One region of the Pseudomonas sp. GW821-FHT01D09 genome, then DNA from elsewhere that is predicted to be linked to it. Evidence: predicted binding sites of a transcription regulator. Region 1 holds the regulator's gene; the other holds the start of a gene.
The links. Region 1 encodes FliA, which starts transcription of late flagellar genes. Its sites were predicted from a motif close to CTAAAGTTTNNNNNNNNNNNGCCGNTAA; they were not measured.
Positions count from the first base shown of each region.

Region 2: a site for FliA is predicted at 3,511-3,538, ahead of AC07W7_RS12225 (methyl-accepting chemotaxis protein). Genes of this name have one in related genera too.

Region 1 is NZ_JBWKWY010000019.1:91,421-105,694, reverse strand. It holds gene fliQ (flagellar biosynthesis protein FliQ) at 1-148, shown strand, start outside; gene fliR (flagellar biosynthetic protein FliR) at 153-938, shown strand; gene flhB (flagellar biosynthesis protein FlhB) at 942-2,078, shown strand; gene AC07W7_RS17695 (cold-shock protein) at 2,210-2,413, shown strand; gene flhA (flagellar biosynthesis protein FlhA) at 2,707-4,821, shown strand; gene flhF (flagellar biosynthesis GTPase FlhF) at 4,833-6,149, shown strand; gene fleN (flagellar synthesis regulator FleN) at 6,250-7,083, shown strand; gene fliA (RNA polymerase sigma factor FliA) at 7,080-7,820, shown strand; gene AC07W7_RS17670 (chemotaxis response regulator CheY) at 7,989-8,363, shown strand; gene AC07W7_RS17665 (protein phosphatase CheZ) at 8,382-9,170, shown strand; gene AC07W7_RS17660 (chemotaxis protein CheA) at 9,183-11,402, shown strand; gene AC07W7_RS17655 (protein-glutamate methylesterase/protein-glutamine glutaminase) at 11,452-12,573, shown strand; gene AC07W7_RS17650 (flagellar motor protein) at 12,573-13,313, shown strand; gene motD (flagellar motor protein MotD) at 13,329-14,216, shown strand; gene AC07W7_RS17640 (ParA family protein) at 14,268-14,274, shown strand, end outside.
Region 2 is NZ_JBWKWY010000010.1:59,440-65,107, forward strand. It holds gene AC07W7_RS12205 (Zn-dependent hydrolase) at 1-953, shown strand, start outside; gene AC07W7_RS12210 (hypothetical protein) at 990-1,148, opposite strand; gene AC07W7_RS12215 (hypothetical protein) at 1,360-2,046, shown strand; gene pbpG (D-alanyl-D-alanine endopeptidase) at 2,095-3,018, opposite strand; gene AC07W7_RS12225 (methyl-accepting chemotaxis protein) at 3,587-5,212, shown strand; gene folD (bifunctional methylenetetrahydrofolate dehydrogenase/methenyltetrahydrofolate cyclohydrolase FolD) at 5,468-5,668, opposite strand, start outside.

The DNA of each region.
Region 1 (14,274 bases):
CACGCAGATCAACGAACAAACCTTGAGCTTCCTCCCGCGTTTGCTGGTGATGCTGGTCACGCTGATCGTGGCCGGCCCCTGGCTGGTGCAGACCTTCATGGAATACATCCTGCAGTTGTACGGCAGTATTCCGCAGTTGATCGGCTGACCTGATGCAGTCCTTGCTGGCATTGACCGACACCCAGATCAGCACCTGGGTGGCTGCGTTCATCCTGCCGCTGTTTCGCGTGGGCGCCTTGCTGATGACCATGCCGGTGATCGGCACAACCCTGGTTCCCAAGCGCGTACGCCTGTTTTTCACGGTAGCGATCACCGTGGTCATCGTGCCGACGCTGCCGGCGATGCCGCCGGTCAACGCCCTGGACCTCAGTGCGCTGTTGCTGATCGCCGAACAGATCCTGATCGGCGCCTTGATGGGCTTCTCCCTGACCCTGTTCTTCCAGGCCTTCGTGATTGCCGGGCAAATCGTCTCGATCCAGATGGGTATGGGCTTCGCGTCCATGGTCGATCCCACCAACGGCGTGTCGGTGGCGGTGATCGGGCAGTTCCTGACCATGCTGGTGACCCTGCTGTTTTTGGCGATGAACGGGCATCTGGTGGCCTTTGAAATCCTTACCGAGAGCTTCACCACCTTGCCGGTGGGCGAGGGCTTGATCGTCAATCACTTCTGGGAAGTGGTCGGCCGCCTCAGTTGGGTGCTGGGTGCGGCGTTGTTGCTGGTGTTGCCGGCGATCACCGCGCTGCTGGTGGTCAACATTGCCTTTGGCGTGATGACCCGGGCGGCACCGCAGTTGAACATCTTCGCCATTGGTTTCCCGCTGACCCTGGTATTGGGCCTGGGGATTTTCTGGATCGGCCTGGCCGACATTCTCAATCAGTATCAACCGCTGGCCAGTGACGCCTTGCAGTTCTTACGTGATCTGGCACGGGCGCGCTGAGCCATGGCCGAGAGCGAGAGTGGTCAGGACAAAACAGAAGACCCCACGGAGAAACGTAAAAAGGACTCCCGGGAAAAGGGCGAGATTGCCCGCTCCAAAGAACTCAACACCCTGGCGGTGATGCTCGCCGGTGCCGGTGGCCTGCTGATCTACGGCGGCGGCCTGGCCCAGGACTTGATGGAGATCATGAAGCACAACTTCTCCCTGCCTCGGGAGGTGCTGCTGGACCCGCGCGCCATGGGCATCTACCTGCTGCACTCGGGGAAGATCGCGATCCTGGCCGCGCAACCGGTGCTGATCACCTTGCTCCTGGCGGCGATTATCGGGCCGATTTCCTTGGGGGGCTGGCTGTTTGCAGCCGGCAGCCTGGCGCCCAAATTCAGTCGGATGAACCCTGGCGCCGGGATCAAGCGCATGTTCTCCGCCAAGGCCTTGGTGGAACTGCTCAAGGCCCTGGCGAAGTTTTTTATCATCCTGTTCGTGGCGCTGGTGGTGTTGCAGTCAGATATCGACGATTTGCTGCGCATCGCCCACGAGCCATTGGAACTGGCGATCATCCACAGCGTGCAGTTGGTGGGCTGGAGCTCGTTGTGGATGGCCTGTGGCCTGATCCTGATTGCCGCCGTGGATGCGCCGATCCAGCTGTGGGAAAGCCACAAGAAACTGCTGATGACCAAGCAGGAAGTGCGCGACGAGCATAAGGACCAGGAAGGCAAGCCGGAAGTGAAGCAGCGCATCCGCCAGCTGCAGCGGGAGATGTCCCAGCGCAAGATGATGGCTTCGGTGCCCGACGCCGATGTGGTCATCACCAACCCGACCCACTACGCCGTGGCGCTCAAGTACGACGCCGAGAAGGGCGGCGCGCCGCTGTTGCTGGCCAAGGGCAGTGACTTTACCGCCTTGAAAATCCGCGAAATCGCCCAGGCCAACGATATCCTGCTGCTGGAGTCGCCGGCGCTGGCGCGTTCGATCTTCTACTCCACGGACCTCGATCACGAGATCCCGGCCGGCCTGTATCTGGCGGTGGCGCAGGTGTTGGCCTATGTCTACCAGATCCGCCAATACCGTGCCGGCAAGGGCAAGCGCCCGGATCCGCTCAAGGACTTGCCGATTCCGCCGGATCTGCGCCGCGATTCCTGAGTCTGTTGGTGCCTGTACTGGCGCATACCGTTCGTCCAACTCTCTTCCGACCTGTCAACTTTGACAGTATCCGGCACCTGTGCATCGCGGTTTGATAGGCCGCAAACAGGCGCAGTTTCGGGAGAAAGACAATGGCCACGGGCACGGTGAAGTGGTTTAACGAAGCAAAGGGCTATGGGTTTATTACACAAGACGATGGGGGAGAGGATCTGTTCGTTCATCACTCAGCCATTCAGGTCGGGGGATTCCGGTCTCTGCAAGAGGGGCAAAGGGTGAGCTATGACGTTATCGACGGCGCAAAAGGCAAGCAGGCGGGAAACGTGCAGCTACTCTGATGATCGTTCCCACGCTCCCGCGTGGGAATGCATCCCGTGACGCTCTGCGTCACCCTGCACGGTCGATGATCGTTCCCACGCTCCCGCGTGGGAACGCATCCCGTGACGCTCTGCGTCACCCTGCACGGTCTGGACGCGGAGCGTCCCCTGGCGGCATTCCCACGCAGCGCGTGGGAACGATCTCGTCCCTGAAGCAAAAGTTGGAAGGCTTCTTGCAATACCGCCTTCAGGACGCCTCTTGGCGTCAAAAGTTTGCTTCAAGGTGACGAGGAATACCGGTGGATCGCTCTAATATGCTCAACACAGCCCGTGGCACCCTGACGGACCTCTCGCGAGGTAACCTGGGTGTGCCGTTGTTGCTGTTGGTCATGCTGGCAATGATGATGTTGCCGATGCCGCCGTTCCTGCTGGACGTGTTCTTCACCTTCAACATTGCCCTGTCCATCGTCGTGCTGCTGGTGTGTGTGTACGCGCTGCGGCCTTTGGATTTTGCGGTCTTCCCCACCATTTTGCTGGTTGCCACGCTGCTGCGCCTGGCCCTGAACGTGGCCTCCACGCGGGTGGTGATGCTGCACGGCCAGGACGGTCACGCCGCCGCCGGCAAGGTGATCCAGGCTTTCGGCGAGGTGGTGATCGGCGGTAACTACGTGGTCGGTATCGTGGTGTTTGCGATCCTGATGATCATCAACTTCGTGGTGGTGACCAAGGGCGCCGGGCGGATTTCCGAGGTGAGCGCACGCTTTACCCTCGACGCCATGCCCGGCAAGCAAATGGCGATCGACGCCGACCTCAACGCCGGCCTGATCGACCAGAACCAGGCCAAGGCCCGCCGCTCTGAAGTGGCCCAGGAGGCCGAGTTCTACGGCTCCATGGACGGTGCCAGCAAATTTGTGCGCGGCGACGCCATCGCCGGCCTGCTGATCCTGTTTATCAACCTGATCGGCGGCATGGCGGTGGGTATTTTCCAGCACGGCATGACCTTTGGCGATGCCGGCAAGGTGTACGCCTTGCTGACCATCGGTGACGGTTTGGTGGCGCAATTGCCATCACTGTTGTTATCGACAGCGGCGGCGATCATGGTGACCCGTGCGTCCGGCTCCGAAGACATGGGCAAGCAGATCAACCGCCAGATGTTTTCCTCGCCCAAGGCCCTGGCCGTGGCCGCCGGCATCATGGCGATCATGGGCATTGTGCCGGGCATGCCGCACTTCTCCTTCCTGACCATGGCCGCCCTGGCCGCCGGCGGTGCGTACCTGTTCTGGAAGAAGCAGAATGCGGTCAAGGTCCAGGCCTTGAAAGAGGTGGAACGCCAGCAGGACTTGCTGCCGTCGCCGGCCCGCGCCCAGGAAACCAAGGAGTTGGGCTGGGATGACGTGACCCCCATCGACATGATCGGCCTGGAAGTCGGCTACCGCCTGATCCCCCTGGTGGATCGCAACCAGGGCGGCCAGTTGCTGGCGCGGATCAAGGGCGTGCGCAAGAAACTGTCCCAGGACCTGGGTTTTTTGATGCCCACCGTCCACATCCGCGACAACCTCGACCTGGCCCCCAGCGCCTACCGCCTGACGCTGATGGGCGTGACCCTGGCCGAAGCCGAGATCTACCCCGACCGCGAACTGGCGATCAACCCCGGCCAGGTATTCGGCACCCTCAGCGGCATAACCGCCAAAGATCCGGCTTTTGGCCTGGACGCGGTGTGGATCGAAGTCAGCCAGCGCAGTCAGGCGCAGTCCCTGGGCTACACCGTGGTTGACGCCAGCACCGTGGTCGCCACGCACCTCAACCAGATTCTGTACAAGCATTCCCACGAGCTGATTGGCCACGAAGAAGTCCAGCAACTTATGCAATTGCTGGCCAAAGCCTCGCCTAAACTGGCTGAAGAGCTGGTGCCGGGGGTGTTGTCGCTGTCGCAGCTGCTCAAGGTGCTGCAGGCGCTGCTGGCCGAACAGGTGCCGGTACGGGACATTCGCAGCATTGCCGAGGCTATCGCCAACAATGCCGCCAAGAGTCAAGATACTGCCGCGCTGGTGGCGGCGGTGCGCGTCGGTTTGTCGCGTGCCATCGTCCAAAGCATTGTAGGGCTTGACTCCGAGCTGCCTGTGATCACCTTGGAACCCAGGTTGGAACAAATATTGCTCAATAGTATCCAGAAGGCCGGGCAGGGCCAGGAAGAGGGCGTCCTGCTGGAGCCAAGCATGGCTGAAAAGTTGCAGCGTTCGTTGATCGACGCCGCACAGCGCCAGGAAATGCAGGGCCAACCGGTGATTCTGCTGGTGGCAGGCCCGGTCCGCGCGATGTTGTCGCGCTTTGGACGCCTGGCAGTACCGAATTTGCACGTTTTGGCTTACCAGGAAATTCCTGACAATAAGCAAGTGACTATCGTCGCGACAGTAGGGCCCAACGGCTGAGGTAGTGGGTTATGCAAGTAAAGCGTTTTTTCGCCGCCGATATGCGTCAGGCCATGAAGCTGGTTCGTGATGAGCTGGGCGCCGACGCAGCGATTATCGGTAACCGTCGCATTGCCGGCGGTGTCGAGCTGACGGCTGCCCTGGATTACAAACCCCAGGCCTTGGCGCCGCGCGTGCCGAACATGGAACTCGAAGACGAGTTGCGCAAGACCGCCTCGCGTATTGTCTCGGCCCAGGCCGAGCTGAGCATGCGCGGCGACAGCGATGCGAGCACCAACCGCCAATTGTTTGCCGGCCTGCCGCTGACCGCGGCCGAGCCACTGGTAGAACCGACCTTCGTCGAGCCGCCACGTCCCGCCGCGCCAGCACCGGCTGCTGCGGTCGACCAGCGCGTGTTCGACTCGATGCGTTTTGAACTCAATGGCCTGCGTGAACTACTGGAAGTGCAGTTGGGCTCGCTGGCCTGGAACCAGTTGCAGGGCAGCAAGCCGCAACAGGCCAACCTCTGGCGTCGCCTGCAACGCATCGGCCTGTCCGGCCCGTTGTCGCGCGACCTGCTGGAACTGACCACCGGCATCGAAGAACCCCGCCAGGCCTGGCGCATGCTGCTGGCCCACCTGGCACGGATGATCCAGACCCCGGAAATCGAGCCCCTTGAAGAAGGTGGCGTGATTGCCATGGTCGGCCCTGCCGGCATGGGCAAGACCACCACCCTGGCCAAGCTGGCTGCCCGTTATGTGCTCAAGTACGGCGCCCACAACATTGCCCTGGTGAGCATGGACAGCTACCGCATCGGTGCCCAGGAGCAGCTCAAGACCCTGGGCCGGATCCTCAATGTGCCGGTGACCCATGTCGACCCGGGCCAGTCCCTGGCCAACGCCCTCGACCCGCTGCTGCGCAAGCGCGTGGTGCTGATCGATACCGCCGGCCTGCAAGCCAGCGACCCGGCACTGCGCATGCAACTGGAAAGCCTGGCCGGGCGCGGGATCAGGTCGAAGAATTACCTGGTACTTGCAACCACCAGCCAAAAACAGGTGCTGACGGCTGCGTACCATAGCTACAAACGTTGTGGGCTGGCCGGCTGCATCCTGACTAAGCTGGATGAAACGGCAAGCCTGGGCGAAGTGTTGAGCCTGGCTATCAGCCATGAACTACCGGTCGCCTACCTGACCGACGGGCCGCGGATCCCGGATGACTTGCATCTGCCGCGCCGTCATCAGTTGGTCAGCCGTGCGGTCAGTGTGCAAATGCAGGATGAACCCAGTGAAGAGGCGATGGCGGATATGTTCGCCGACCTCTATCACAACCCAGCCAAGCGGGTCGGCTGAAGGCAACATGCAACACAGTGCAATGTACCTACATCGAGGGTCTGCTACCGCGGCCACCCTATGTAGCCTGCGGCTAAGCAAGACAAGGTAAAGAAAGAACATGGGCAGCATGCATCCCGTACAGGTGATCGCGGTGACCGGCGGCAAAGGTGGCGTCGGGAAAACTAACGTGTCAGTGAATTTGTCCCTGGCTCTGGCAGAGCTTGGCCGCCGCGTCATGCTGCTGGATGCCGACCTGGGCCTGGCGAACGTTGACGTTCTGCTGGGACTGACGCCCAAACATACCCTGGCCGATGTCATTGAGGGCCGCTGTGAGCTGCGCGATGTGCTGTTGCAGGGGCCGGGGGGGATTCGTATCGTCCCGGCCGCCTCCGGCACCCAGAGCATGGTGCACCTGAGCCCGGCGCAGCATGCCGGCCTGATCCAGGCCTTCAGCGATATCGGCGACAACCTCGACGTGCTGGTGATCGACACCGCCGCCGGGATTGGCGAGTCGGTGGTCAGCTTCGTGCGCGCGGCGCAAGAAGTGTTGCTGGTGGTCTGCGACGAACCCACCTCGATCACCGACGCCTATGCTCTAATCAAACTGCTCAACCGCGACTACGGCATGAACCGCTTCCGCGTGCTGGCCAACATGGCCCAGAGCCCACAGGAAGGGCGCAACCTGTTCGCCAAGTTGACCAAGGTCACAGATCGCTTCCTCGATGTGGCCTTACAATACGTCGGTGCAGTTCCCTATGACGAGTGTGTGCGCAAGGCTGTGCAAAAGCAGCGTGCAGTCTATGAAGCGTTCCCTCGTTCGAAATGCGCGTTGGCGTTCAAGGCAATTGCTCAGAAGGTCGATACCTGGCCACTGCCCGCCAATCCCCGGGGGCATCTGGAGTTTTTCGTCGAGCGATTGGTGCATCAGACGAGTGCAGGACCGGTGCTATGACAGCCAGCGGCTATAACCTTTACAAGAAATCGGCGCGTGACAGCCAGGGCGAATTGATCGAGCGCTATGCGCCCCTGGTCAAGCGCATTGCCTACCACCTGCTGGCACGCCTGCCCGCCAGTGTCCAGGTCGAAGACCTGATCCAGGCCGGCATGATCGGCCTGCTTGAAGTGTCGACCAAGTACGACGCGAGCAAGGGTGCGAGTTTCGAGACGTATGCGGGTATCCGTATCCGTGGCGCGATGCTCGATGAAGTGCGTAAAGGTGATTGGGCGCCGCGTTCGGTCCACCGCAATACCCGGATGGTGAGTGACGCAATTCGCTCAATTGAAGCAAAAACCGGTCGCGACGCTAAAGATCACGAAGTTGCGGCCGAACTCCAATTGAGTCTCGATGATTATTACGGGATTTTGAACGATACCTTGGGCAGCCGCCTGTTCAGTTTCGACGACCTGCTACAGGACGGCGAGCATGAAGGGCTGCATGAGGACGGCGCGAGCGCTTACCAGGAGCCTTCCCGCGACCTGGAAGATGAACGCTTCCAGGGCGCCCTGGCGGACGCGATTGCCAATTTGCCGGAGCGTGAGCGGCTGGTGTTGGCGCTGTACTACGATGAGGAGCTGAACCTCAAGGAAATCGGTGAGGTCCTGGGGGTCAGCGAATCGCGGGTCAGCCAGCTTCATAGCCAATGCGCGGCCCGCTTGCGGGGGCGTTTGGGAGAGTGGCGAGCGCGCTGACAGGCAGTGTGGGGACAATGTGGGTGATAACCGTCAGGGCGCAAGCCGGGCGGAAACGGCTCGTGGTGTGCCCCAGCAGTCCTTTTTGTGTAATGCCTGTTGAATGATATGGCGCGCCCAGGTGCTGGACGCGTTTAAGACTGCTTGGAGGTCGAATTGGACAAGAACATGAAAATCCTCATCGTTGATGACTTCTCAACGATGCGGCGGATCATAAAAAACCTGTTGCGTGACCTTGGGTTCACTAACACGGTCGAGGCGGATGACGGCATTACGGCGATTCCGATCCTCAACAGCGGGAGCATCGACTTTCTGGTAACCGACTGGAACATGCCTGGCATGACCGGTATCGATCTGCTGCGCCATGTGCGCGCCGATGAAAAACTGCGCAACCTTCCGGTGTTGATGGTGACCGCCGAAGCCAAGCGTGAACAGATCATTGAAGCCGCCCAGGCTGGGGTCAACGGTTACGTGGTCAAGCCATTCACTGCATTGGCCTTGAAAGAGAAGATCGAAAAGATCTTTGAACGCATCCACGGCTGATGTCGTCACGGGGGAGCTATGGAGCATAAAGAAACATCACAGGGAGACTTTGAGTCGACTCTGAAAAAACACGCTCACCAGTTGGTCGAGTGCCTTGAAAAAGGCCAGTTCGGCGACGCGGTGCAGTTGATCCATGAGCTCAACCAGACCCGCGATCGCGGCCTGTACCAGGAAGTGGGCAAGCTCACCCGTGAGTTGCACAGTGCGATTGTCAACTTCCAGATCGACCCGCACATGCCCCAGGCCGAGGAAATCTCGCAGATCACCGATGCCACCGAACGCCTGTCCTATGTGGTCAGGCTGACTGAGGCGGCAGCCAATCGCACCATGGACCTGGTGGAAAACGCCACGCCCCTGGTGAACGGCATGGCCAACGAGGCCAAGGCCTTGAGCGCTGACTGGGGCCGTTTCATGCGGCGCGAAGTGGGTGCTGAAGAGTTTCGCGAGCTGGCGCGTCGGGTTGAAGGCTTTTTGGCCCGCAGCGAGCAGGAAAACCGCACGGTTTCCAGCAACCTCAATGACATTCTGCTGGCCCAGGATTACCAGGACCTCACTGGCCAGGTGATCAAGCGCGTGACCCTGCTGGTCACCGAAGTGGAAAGCAACCTGCTCAAACTGGTGCTGATGGCCGGTCAGGTCGACCGTTTTGCCGGTATCGAACACGACCGCGAAGCGATCCTCTCGGAAAAAGATCCACAAAAACACCTCGCCAAGGGTGAAGGTCCGCAGATTCATGCCGATAAACGTGAAGACGTTATGTCAGGTCAAGATGACGTAGACGATTTGCTGTCCAGTTTAGGCTTCTAAGGAGCACGCAATATGAGCTTCGGCGCCGATGAAGAAATCCTTCAGGATTTCCTTGTAGAGGCCGGCGAAATTCTAGAGCAGTTGTCCGAGCAACTGGTCGAGCTGGAAAGCCGACCGGATGATGCGAACCTGCTCAATGCAATTTTTCGCGGTTTTCACACTGTAAAAGGGGGCGCCGGCTTCCTCCAGCTCCATGAGCTGGTGGAGTGCTGCCACATCGCCGAAAACGTGTTCGACATCCTGCGCAAGGGTGAGCGGCACGTTGATTCGGAATTGATGGACGTGATCCTTGAAGCCCTGGACGCGGTCAACGGCATGTTCAATGAAGTGCGCGAACGTGCACCGATTACTGCCGCCACCCCGGAACTGCTGGCCGCCCTGGCGCGCCTGGCAGAACCGGCTGCCCTGACCGCCGCCCCGGTGGTGGTTGCGGCGCCCGAACCGGTTGCCGAGCCTGACGTCACCGACAGCGAATTTGAACAGCTGCTGGACTCCCTCAATGCCGTCAAGGCCGAGGCAGAAGCGCCGGCAGCGGTGCCGGCAGCGGCTACGCCGCCCATGGTGCCGACCACCGAAGACATCACCGACGCCGAGTTCGAGTCATTGCTCGACCAGTTGCACGGCAAGGGCCAATTCGCCCCGGACGCCGTGGCGCCAGCCCCGGCGCCTGTGGAACCTGCGCCACCGGCCAGCACCGACATCACCGACGACGAATTTGAAGCCCTGCTGGATCAGTTGCATGGCAAAGGCTCGTTTGCTGCCGATGCCTTGCCGGCTGTTGCGGCGGCGGCCGCGTCTGCTGCCCCTGCTGCGGCGCCTGCCCCTGCCGCGCCGGCGGCGGATGGCCTGATCAGCGACCACGAATTTGAATCCCTGCTGGACGAGTTGCACGGCAAGGGCAAGTTCTCTGAAGTGGCACCTGCCGCAGCAGCCACTGCCGCCGTGGCCACGCCGGCCCCCGCTGCCTCCAAGGCCGCCGCGCCGGCCCCTGCGCCTGCTGCCCGGGCTCCCGCCGCACCGGCCCGTGCCCCGGCACCTGCTGACAAAGCCCCGGCCAGTGAAGCCGAAACCACCGTGCGGGTCGATACCGCGCGCCTGGACGACATCATGAACATGGTGGGCGAGCTGGTGCTGGTGCGTAACCGTCTGGTGCGCCTGGGCCTGAACAGTGGCGACGAAACCATGCAAAAAGCCGTGTCGAACCTCGACGTGGTGACTGCCGACTTGCAGACCGCGGTGATGAAGACGCGCATGCAGCCGATCAAGAAAGTCTTCGGGCGCTTCCCGCGCCTGGTGCGTGACTTGGCCCGGCAGTTGAAAAAAGAGATCGCCCTGGAACTGGTGGGTGAAGAAACCGACCTCGACAAAAACCTTGTCGAGGCCCTGGCCGACCCGCTGGTCCACTTGGTGCGCAACGCGGTCGACCACGGCGTGGAAACCCCCGAAGAGCGCGAAGCCAGCGGCAAGCCGCGCCTGGGCAAGGTGATCCTGGCGGCCGAACAGGAAGGCGACCATATCCTGCTGTCGATCACCGATGACGGCAAAGGCATGGACTCCAATATCCTGCGCGGCATCGCGGTCAAGCGCGGGGTCATGGACAAGGACGCCGCCGACCGCCTCACCGACACCGAGTGCTACAACCTGATTTTTGCCCCGGGCTTCTCGACCAAGACCGAGATTTCCGATGTGTCCGGCCGTGGCGTGGGCATGGACGTGGTGAAGACCAAGATCAGCCAGCTCAACGGCTCGATCAATATCTACTCGACCAAGGGCCAGGGCTCGAAGATCGTCATCAAGGTGCCGTTGACCCTGGCGATCATGCCGACCCTGATGGTGATGCTGGGCAACCAGGCGTTTGCCTTCCCGCTGGTCAACGTCAACGAGATCTTCCACCTCGACCTGTCGCGCACCAACGTGGTCGACGGCCAGGAAGTGGTGATCGTGCGGGACAAGGCCCTGCCTTTGTTCTACCTCAAGCGTTGGCTGGTGGCGTCTGCCGCTCATGAAGAACAGCGCGAAGGCCATGTGGTGATCCTTTCCGTGGGCACCCAGCGTATCGGCTTTGTCGTCGATCAACTGGTCGGCCAGGAAGAAGTGGTCATCAAGCCTTTGGGCAAGATGCTGCAGGGCACGCCAGGCATGTCGGGTGCGACCATTACCGGTGACGGTCGGATCGCGCTGATTCTCGATGTGCCGAGCATGCTCAAGCGTTACGCCGCACGGCGTATTTGATTCTGGCTGGGCGGGGCGGTTGTCCCTCGCCCTGCCTAACGGAGTGGTTATGGTAGTCAAGGTTCTGGTGGTGGACGATTCGGGTTTTTTCCGCCGCCGCGTCTCGGAAATTCTTTCAGCGGATTCCAACATCCAGGTGGTCGGTACGGCCACCAACGGCAAAGAGGCGATTGATCAGGCCCTGGCATTGAAGCCAGACGTGATCACCATGGACTACGAGATGCCGATGATGGATGGCATCACGGCCGTGCGCCACATCATGCAACGCTGCCCGACCCCGGTCTTGATGTTCTCGTCGCTGACCCACGAAGGTGCCCGGGTGACCCTCGATGCGCTGGACGCTGGCGCCGTGGACTTTTTGCCGAAGAATTTTGAAGACATCTCGCGCAACCCGGAAAAGGTCAAGCAGATGCTCTGCGAGAAGGTGCACAGCATCTCGCGCAGCAACCGCAGCAGCTTCCGCGCCCCGGCGGCGCCGGCCCCCGTGGCCGCGCCGGCAGCGGCCAGCAGCCCTTTCGGGCGTACGGCGCCGGCTCCGGTGGCCCGGCCTGCCGTGGCCCCGGCCCGTACCGCGGCGCCGGGTGCTACGTCGCCCGCGCCCAAGCGCAAGGCCTACAAGCTGGTGGCGATCGGCACCTCCACCGGCGGCCCGGTGGCCTTGCAGCGGGTCTTGACCCAGTTGCCGGCCAACTTCCCGGCGCCCATCGTGTTGATCCAGCATATGCCCGCCGCGTTCACCAAGGCCTTTGCCGAGCGCCTGGACAAGCTGTGCCGCATCAGCGTCAAGGAAGCCGAAGACGGCGACATCCTGCGCCCAGGCCTGGCGTTGCTGGCCCCGGGTGGCAAGCAGATGATGGTCGATGGTCGCGGCACGGTGAAAATCCTGCCGGGTGACGAGCGCCTGAACTACAAGCCGTGTGTGGATATCACCTTTGGTTCGGCGGCCAAGTCCTATGGCGACAAAGTTCTGGCGGTGGTCCTCACCGGCATGGGCGCCGACGGCCGTGAAGGCGCGCGCCTGCTCAAGCAGGGCGGCAGCTCGATCTGGGCCCAGGACGAAGCCAGCTGCGTGATCTATGGCATGCCCATGGCCATCGTCAAGGCCGACCTGGCCGACGCGGTCTACAGCCTGGATGACATCGGCAAGTACCTGGTGGAGGCCTGTCACTGATGGATGTGTTGAGCCTGGTGGGGATTCTTCTGGCGTTTGTTGCCATTATTGGCGGCAACTACCTGGAAGGCGGCCACCTGGGTGCCCTGGCCAATGGCCCGGCGGCACTGATTGTCATCGGCGGCACCGTCGGCGCGGCGCTGTTGCAGTCGCCCCTGAGCTCGTTCAAGCGGGCCATGCAGATCCTGGTGTGGATCGTTTTTCCGCCGCGGGTGGACCTGGCCGGCGGCATCGACCGCGTGGTCAACTGGAGCCTCACCGCGCGCAAGGAAGGCCTGCTGGGCCTGGAAGGCGTGGCCGATGCCGAACCCGACAGCTATGCACGCAAAGGCCTGCAACTGTTGGTCGATGGCGCTGAGCCGGAAGCCATCCGCAGCATCCTTGAAGTGGATTTCTATACCCAGGAAAGCCGCGATATCAATGCGGCCAAAGTCTTTGAAAGCATGGGCGGCTACGCGCCGACCATCGGCATCATCGGTGCGGTGATGGGCTTGATCCACGTGATGGGCAACCTGGCCGACCCATCGCAACTGGGCAGCGGCATCGCCGTGGCGTTCGTCGCCACCATCTATGGCGTGGCCAGTGCCAACCTGTTGCTGCTGCCGATTGCCAGCAAGCTCAAATCCATTGCCATGCGCCAGTCCCGCTACCGGGAAATGCTGCTCGAAGGCATCCTGTCGATTGCCGAGGGTGAGAACCCGCGTTCCATCGAATTGAAGCTCCAGGGCTTCATGGATTGATGGGGGGTATTGCCTGTGAGCCGTCGTCGCCGCGAGCCTGAAGAACACGTCAACCATGAACGCTGGCTGGTGTCCTATGCCGACTTCATCACCTTGCTGTTCGCCTTTTTTGTGGTGATGTACTCCATTTCCTCGATCAACGAAGGCAAGTACAAGGTCATCTCCGAAGCCCTGGTCGGCGTATTTACCGATTCGGACCGGGCCCTCAAGCCGATTCCCATTGGCGACGAGCGGCCCAAGACCGTGACCCCGGCCAAACCCCTGGTCAAGGACAGCGACGAGACCGATGCCGGCATCAGTGGTGGCAGCGACCCGCTCAAGAGCATCGCCGACGATATCAGCGCGGCATTTGGCGACTTGATCAGCTCCAACCAGATGACCGTTCGCGGTAATGAGCTGTGGGTGGAGATCGAGCTCAACTCCAGCCTGTTGTTCGCCAGCGCCGATGCGCTGCCCAGCGATATTGCCTTTAGCATCATCGACAAGGTGGCGGCGATTTTGAAACCCTTCGACAACCCGATCCATGTCGAAGGCTTTACCGATGACCAGCCGATCCATACCGCGCAATTCCCCACCAACTGGGAGCTGTCGTCGGCGCGCTCGGCGAGCATCGTGCGCATGCTGGCCATGCAGGGCGTCAACCCTGGACGCCTGGCGTCGGTGGGCTATGGTGAATTCCAGCCGGTGGCCAATAATGCGACGGCCGAAGGCCGCGCGCGCAACCGGCGGGTGGTGTTGGTGGTGTCGCGCAACCTTGATGTGCGCCGCAGCCTGACCGCCACCGGCGCGGCCAATGCACAACCTGATGCAGCAATGAAGCGGGCTGGCACACAAACTGCACCGACGCCCGTAACGCCGCCGGAACGTGGGAGTGCCGTCAATTCTCCGTCACCGGCTCTATAACCTCGTGCTATTTCTCGGTCGAGCCAGTGCCTGCCGGGAGGAACAATCCGAATGAGAG
Region 2 (5,668 bases), on a different contig from region 1:
CGGGGGTGGAAGTGCTGCGCACCCTTAATGATCTGAACGTGCAGACCGAAGCGCCGCTGGAGGTGGTGGTGTGGACCAACGAGGAAGGCTCGCGCTTCCCGCCGTGCATGATGGGCTCCGGGGTGTTCGCCGAGAAATTCACCCTGGAAGACACCCTGGCCAAGACCGACGCCGAGGGTGTCACGGTGGGCGCTGCGCTGAAGGCGATTGGCTATGCGGGCACCCGGCCGGTCAGTGGGCATCCGGTCGGGGCTTACTTTGAAGCGCATATCGAGCAAGGTCCGATCCTTGAAGATGAACGCAAAACCATCGGTGTGGTGCTGGGGGCCCTCGGCCAGAAATGGTTCGACCTGACCCTGCGCGGCGTCGAGGCCCATGCCGGCCCGACCCCGATGCACCTGCGCAAGGACGCCCTGGTGGGCGCCTCGGCGGTGGTTGCCGCGGTCAACGCCGCTGCACTGGGCCATCAGCCCCATGCCTGTGGCACGGTGGGGTGCCTGCAAGCCTACCCCGGCTCGCGCAATGTGATCCCCGGTGAAGTGCGCATGACCCTGGATTTTCGCCACCTGGAGCCGGCACGCCTGGATTCGATGATTGCCCAGGTGCGCCAGGTGATTGACGAGACCTGCGCCAAGCACGGGTTGACCTTCGAGATGGTGCCTACCGCCGATTTCCCGCCGCTGTATTTCGACAAGGGCTGTGTCGATGCCGTGCGCGAGGCGGCCAATGGCTTGGGGTTGTCGAACATGGATATCGTCAGTGGTGCCGGGCACGACGCCATTTTCGTCGCCGAGCTGGGGCCGGCGGGCATGATATTCGTGCCCTGTGACGGCGGGATCAGCCATAACGAAATCGAAAACGCCGCCCCGGATGACCTGGCGGCGGGCTGCGCGGTGCTGCTGCGGGCGATGGTGGCGGCGTCGGCGGCCGTGGCCCGTAAGCCTGCGGCCTAGATCGGTAGGCGCCAGGTTGCCGGCTCCTGGAGTGGCTTAGGCGTGATGCGCGACCGGCTTGCGGGCCTTGGCGCGCGTCGCGGCCTTGGGCGGTGGATGGCGGCGGCGGGTCACACGCAGCACCCCCCACAACATGGCGCTGGCGACGGTCAGCCAGCCAAGTACCAGCAGGAAAATCGTGGTTGTCAGGCTCATAAGTGCCTCCTTTGCCCTGTGCAGGGCACATACGGTCTTTGCAATGGACAGTCTAACCGCCAAGCGGCTGCGTGCTATTGACCAATGGTCGTGTATGTCCAACTTGTTTGCTCTATACCGGGTTTTTTACTGCGGCCCAAGGCTATACCCGCGTCCGCGAGCGCCCTATGATCAACGCCCCAGCCCGCAGATGATCAAGAGAGTGAAGAAGTTGCGTTTACGGTCGAACCTCAAAAAATCCTTGCTGGCGGCAGCGTGCATCCTCGGATTGGCCGCGTGTGCAGGGCACCCCACATCCTCGAAAATCCAAGGCTTGCCCGAGCGGGTAGAGCTCAACGGCGTGCCGGCGTTTCGCGGTGACACCTACCAGGGGGGGCCGGCAGCCCTGGCCAGCATGCTGTCGCAACAAGGCATTGTGATTACACCGGGCTTGCTGGATAAGCCATTGCGCCTGCCGGGCGGGGAAGCCGACCTTGAGCGCAATATGCAGGCACTGGCGCGGGAGTACGGGATGCTGGTGTATCCGCTGGATGCCAAGCTGACCGCGCTGTTGGCGCAGGTGGCGGCGGGGTACCCGGTGATGTTGCGGATTACCGAAGGCTCGACGCTCTGGGCCGAACCGCGCTATGCGGTGCTGGTGGGCTTTAACCAGCAGAACAGTACAGTGGTGTTGCGAGTGGCCAGGGACCGGCGCCGCGCCGTGGCGTTCAGCGACTTCGCGTCCGCCTGGAAAAGCGCCGGGCAATGGGCGGTGCTGGTCCAGCGGCCAAGCCAGTTGCCGGCCAACCTGGATGCGGCGCGCTGGCAGCAGGCGGCCAACGCAACGGCCCAGGCCGGCCAGGAGCAAGCGGCGGCCCAGGCGCTCAAAGTGATGGCCGAAAGGCCGAAGCAGCCCTAATGCAAACGGCGCCCGAGAGCGCCGTTTTTTGTGCCGGTCAGTGGTGTCTTAGCGCGACTGGGCGACCCCGGTCTGGCGGGCCTTGAGGTTCTTGTCAGCCTTGTATTGCAGGGCCACGTCCGGCACCGAGCCGCTCTTGCCGGTTTCAATCCACTTGCGAATGCGGCTGGCATCGGCAAAGTGCGTGAACTTGCCGAAGGCATCGAGGATCACCAACGACACCGGGCGATTGCCCATGCTGGTCACCAGCACCAGGCAGTGGCCGGCCTGGTTGGTGAAACCGGTCTTGGTCAGCTTGATATCCCAATTGGCCCGGTTGACCAGGTGATCGGTGTTGGAAAAACCCAGGGTGTAGCTGGGCTTGCGGAACGACACGGTTTTTTCCTTGGTGGTGCTCAATTGCGTGAGCATTGGGTACTTGCGTGCGGCCTGCACCAGCTTGCTCAAGTCACGGGCGGTGGACACGTTATGGATCGACAGGCCGGTGGGTTCGACATAGCGGGTGCTGGTCATGCCCAGGGCCTTGGCCTTGGCGTTCATCGCAGCAATAAACGCCGCATAGCCGCCCGGATAATGGTGGGCCAGGCTGGCGGCGGCACGGTTTTCCGAGGACATCAGGGTGATCAGCAACATCTCCTTGCGCGGCATCTCACTGTTGAGTTTGACCCGCGAGAACACCCCTTTCATTTCCGGGGTGTCACTGATGTTGATGGAGATGTACTCATCCATATTCTGCTTGGCGTCCAGCACCACCATACCGGTCATCAACTTGGTGACGGAGGCAATCGGCACCACCACGTCGGGGTTGCTGGCGTAGATCACCTTGTTGGTTTGCAGGTCGACCAGCATCGCGCTGCCCGAGGCGATGTGCAGTTGCGAGGTGTCCCGTGGGGCCAGGGTGGTTTCGCTGGCGTTGGCGACAGTGCCTGCGAATGCGAAGAACAGGCTGACAAGAGAGAGATGAATTTTCACGCGGATGAACTCGCTAAAAGATAGAAAAATACCAGGGGCGACCGGTTTTATGAAAAATGACGTTACATTTTAGGAGTATGGATCAGAAAGCGATAGAGAGCCTTTAAATAAAGGCTGTAAGGCGATGATGGGTGTAGCGCTACGGTGTCGTCCATCACACCTGCTATCGAGCGGGGCTAAAAAAAACACGCCAGCGGAACGGTTTTATGACAGTGCCTGAACTAGATTGATATCTAAATGATATCAATTATTCAGGCTTGCTGGTCCCGCTTGTGGATTTCAGGTTCTCACGTCAGAAAAAATCAAGGCGGCAGCGGCGTTGTTCAACTTTACTGATGCACGTTGCCGAGGCTGCGCCCATTTTCGGGCGGTATCCGACCCAAGGTGGTGGGGCGCTGAGTAGCGTAGGCGTAAACAAGTGTGTTGCAGATGAAGAGGGCAGGTATTGACGATGCCTTGCTAGAGGCTGCGCTAACCAAATTGTTGGGTTGCTTACAGCTTCGGGCATCTTGGTCGATAGCCTGGAATGACAGCAGTGACGTACCGACCTTTCTAAGAGAGATAAAAAATGAACGTCAGGACTATAAACCTTGCTCCAAGGTCTGCCATCTTCTTCTCGCTCATTGTCCTGGTGGTTTTTGCTCTGGGCCTTGTCGCCTTGATGCAAATGGACAAGCTTCGAGACGCGGAGCAGGATGTCGAAACTAATTGGATGGCGAGCATCCGCGAGATCGGCAAGATGCAGGCAGGTGTCTTGCGCCTGCGTCTTGAAAGCATCCGCATCACTGTGACTACCGACGAGCAAGTGCGCCAAACGCGCATCGCTTCGTTGGGTGGCTACCGTAGTACGCTACAGGGCACCATCAGCAATTACGTCCCCTTGATTACCGGGCCGGCAGAGCGTGAGCTCTACCAGGCGGTGGCCACCGATGTGCAGCAGTATTTCAAGCTAGTGGATGAGCTGGAACCGTTGCTGCGAAGTGGCGACAACGCCGCAGCCATTGGCCTGATCAATACCCGCATCAGCCCGATGACCAACGCCCTGCAGGAAAAGATGGACAAACTCTCGGCCTTTAACGAGGAGGGTGCGAAGCGTGCAGGCCTGGATGCCGCCTCGATCTACAGCAACGGCGTAACGTTGGTGATTGGCCTGCTGGTGGTGACCGTAATGCTCACCGTAGTACTGGCTACGGTGTTGACCCGTAGCATTACCTCGCCTATCAGCGATGCCCTGGCCGTGGCCGAGCGCATTGCCGGTAGCGACCTGTCCCGGGAGATTGGGGTCAGTGGTCGCGATGAAGCCGGCCGCCTGCTGGCTGCCTTGGCGAAGATGCAGAGCAACCTGCGGGAAACCATCGCCAGTATCGCCGACTCTGCCACCCAACTGGCGTCGGCCTCTGAAGAAATGACCGCTGTGACCGAAGACGCCAGCCGTGGGCTGGTGCGGCAGAACGATGAAGTCAATCAGGCCGCCACCGCGGTGACCGAAATGAGCGCTGCGGTGGACGAGGTGGCACGCAACGCCGAAGCCGCCGCCCAATCTTCGCGAGAGTCCATGGCATTCACCCACTCGGGTATCGAGAACGTGGCGCAGACCCTCAAAGCCATCGAAAGTCTGGCCAGCAACGTGGCGAGTACTGGGGATCAAGTCAAGGCCTTGTCCGGCAGGGCCCAGGACATCAGCAAGGTGGTCGAGGTCATTCGCGCGATTGCCGAGCAGACCAACCTGCTGGCGCTGAACGCGGCCATTGAAGCCGCCCGCGCTGGCGAGCAAGGTCGTGGGTTTGCGGTGGTTGCTGATGAAGTGCGGGCCCTGGCCCACCGCACCCAGCAGTCGACCCAGGAAATCGAACAGATGATCAGCGCGATTCAGAGCGATTCGACCCACGCAGTGAGTGCCATGAGCGTCAGTGCTCAGATGGCCAGCAGCTCAATCTCCGTGGCGCAGAGCGCCGACCTGTCGCTTAAGCAGATCGCCGAGGCCATCACCCAGATAAACGAGCGCAACCTGTTGATCGCCACCGCCTCGGAAGAGCAGGCACAGGTGGCCCGCGAGGCCGATCAAAACCTGACCAGTATCCGCGAACTATCAGTCCAGAGCTCGGCGGGCGCCAGTCAGACCGCCAGCGCTTGTGGTGAGATGGCCGGCCTGGCGATTGAACTGAATCGCTTAGTGGCGCGCTTCAAGGTCTGACATGGCCTGTGCCTGCTTGTGGTAGGCCTTGAGGAGGAAGTATGACGCTAACCACTATAGGGTATGGGGGCTTCATTTTCGGAAAAGCGCAGTATTGCTTGGCTGTGACGGCCAAGGTGGGTGTACGTCACCAGGCTTGAACAGATGCCATTGAACAGGCCTAAAAAATCCGCAGCCAGAGATCTGGCTGCGGATTTCTTGGAAGCCCCGGCGTAATCTCGAAGACTTAAGCGAGCAGCATTGCGCCCTAAGGTCTCAGCTATGCAGGGTTTCAGCCGCGTACAGCGTATTTTCCAGCAGGCAGGCACGGGTCATCGGGCCTACGCCACCCGGCACCGGGGTAATCCAGCCAGCACGGGGCAGGGCGGTTTCGTACACTACGTCGCCGACCAATTTGCCGTCGTCCTGACGGTTGATACCGACATCGATCACGATCGCGCCTTCCTTGATCCACTC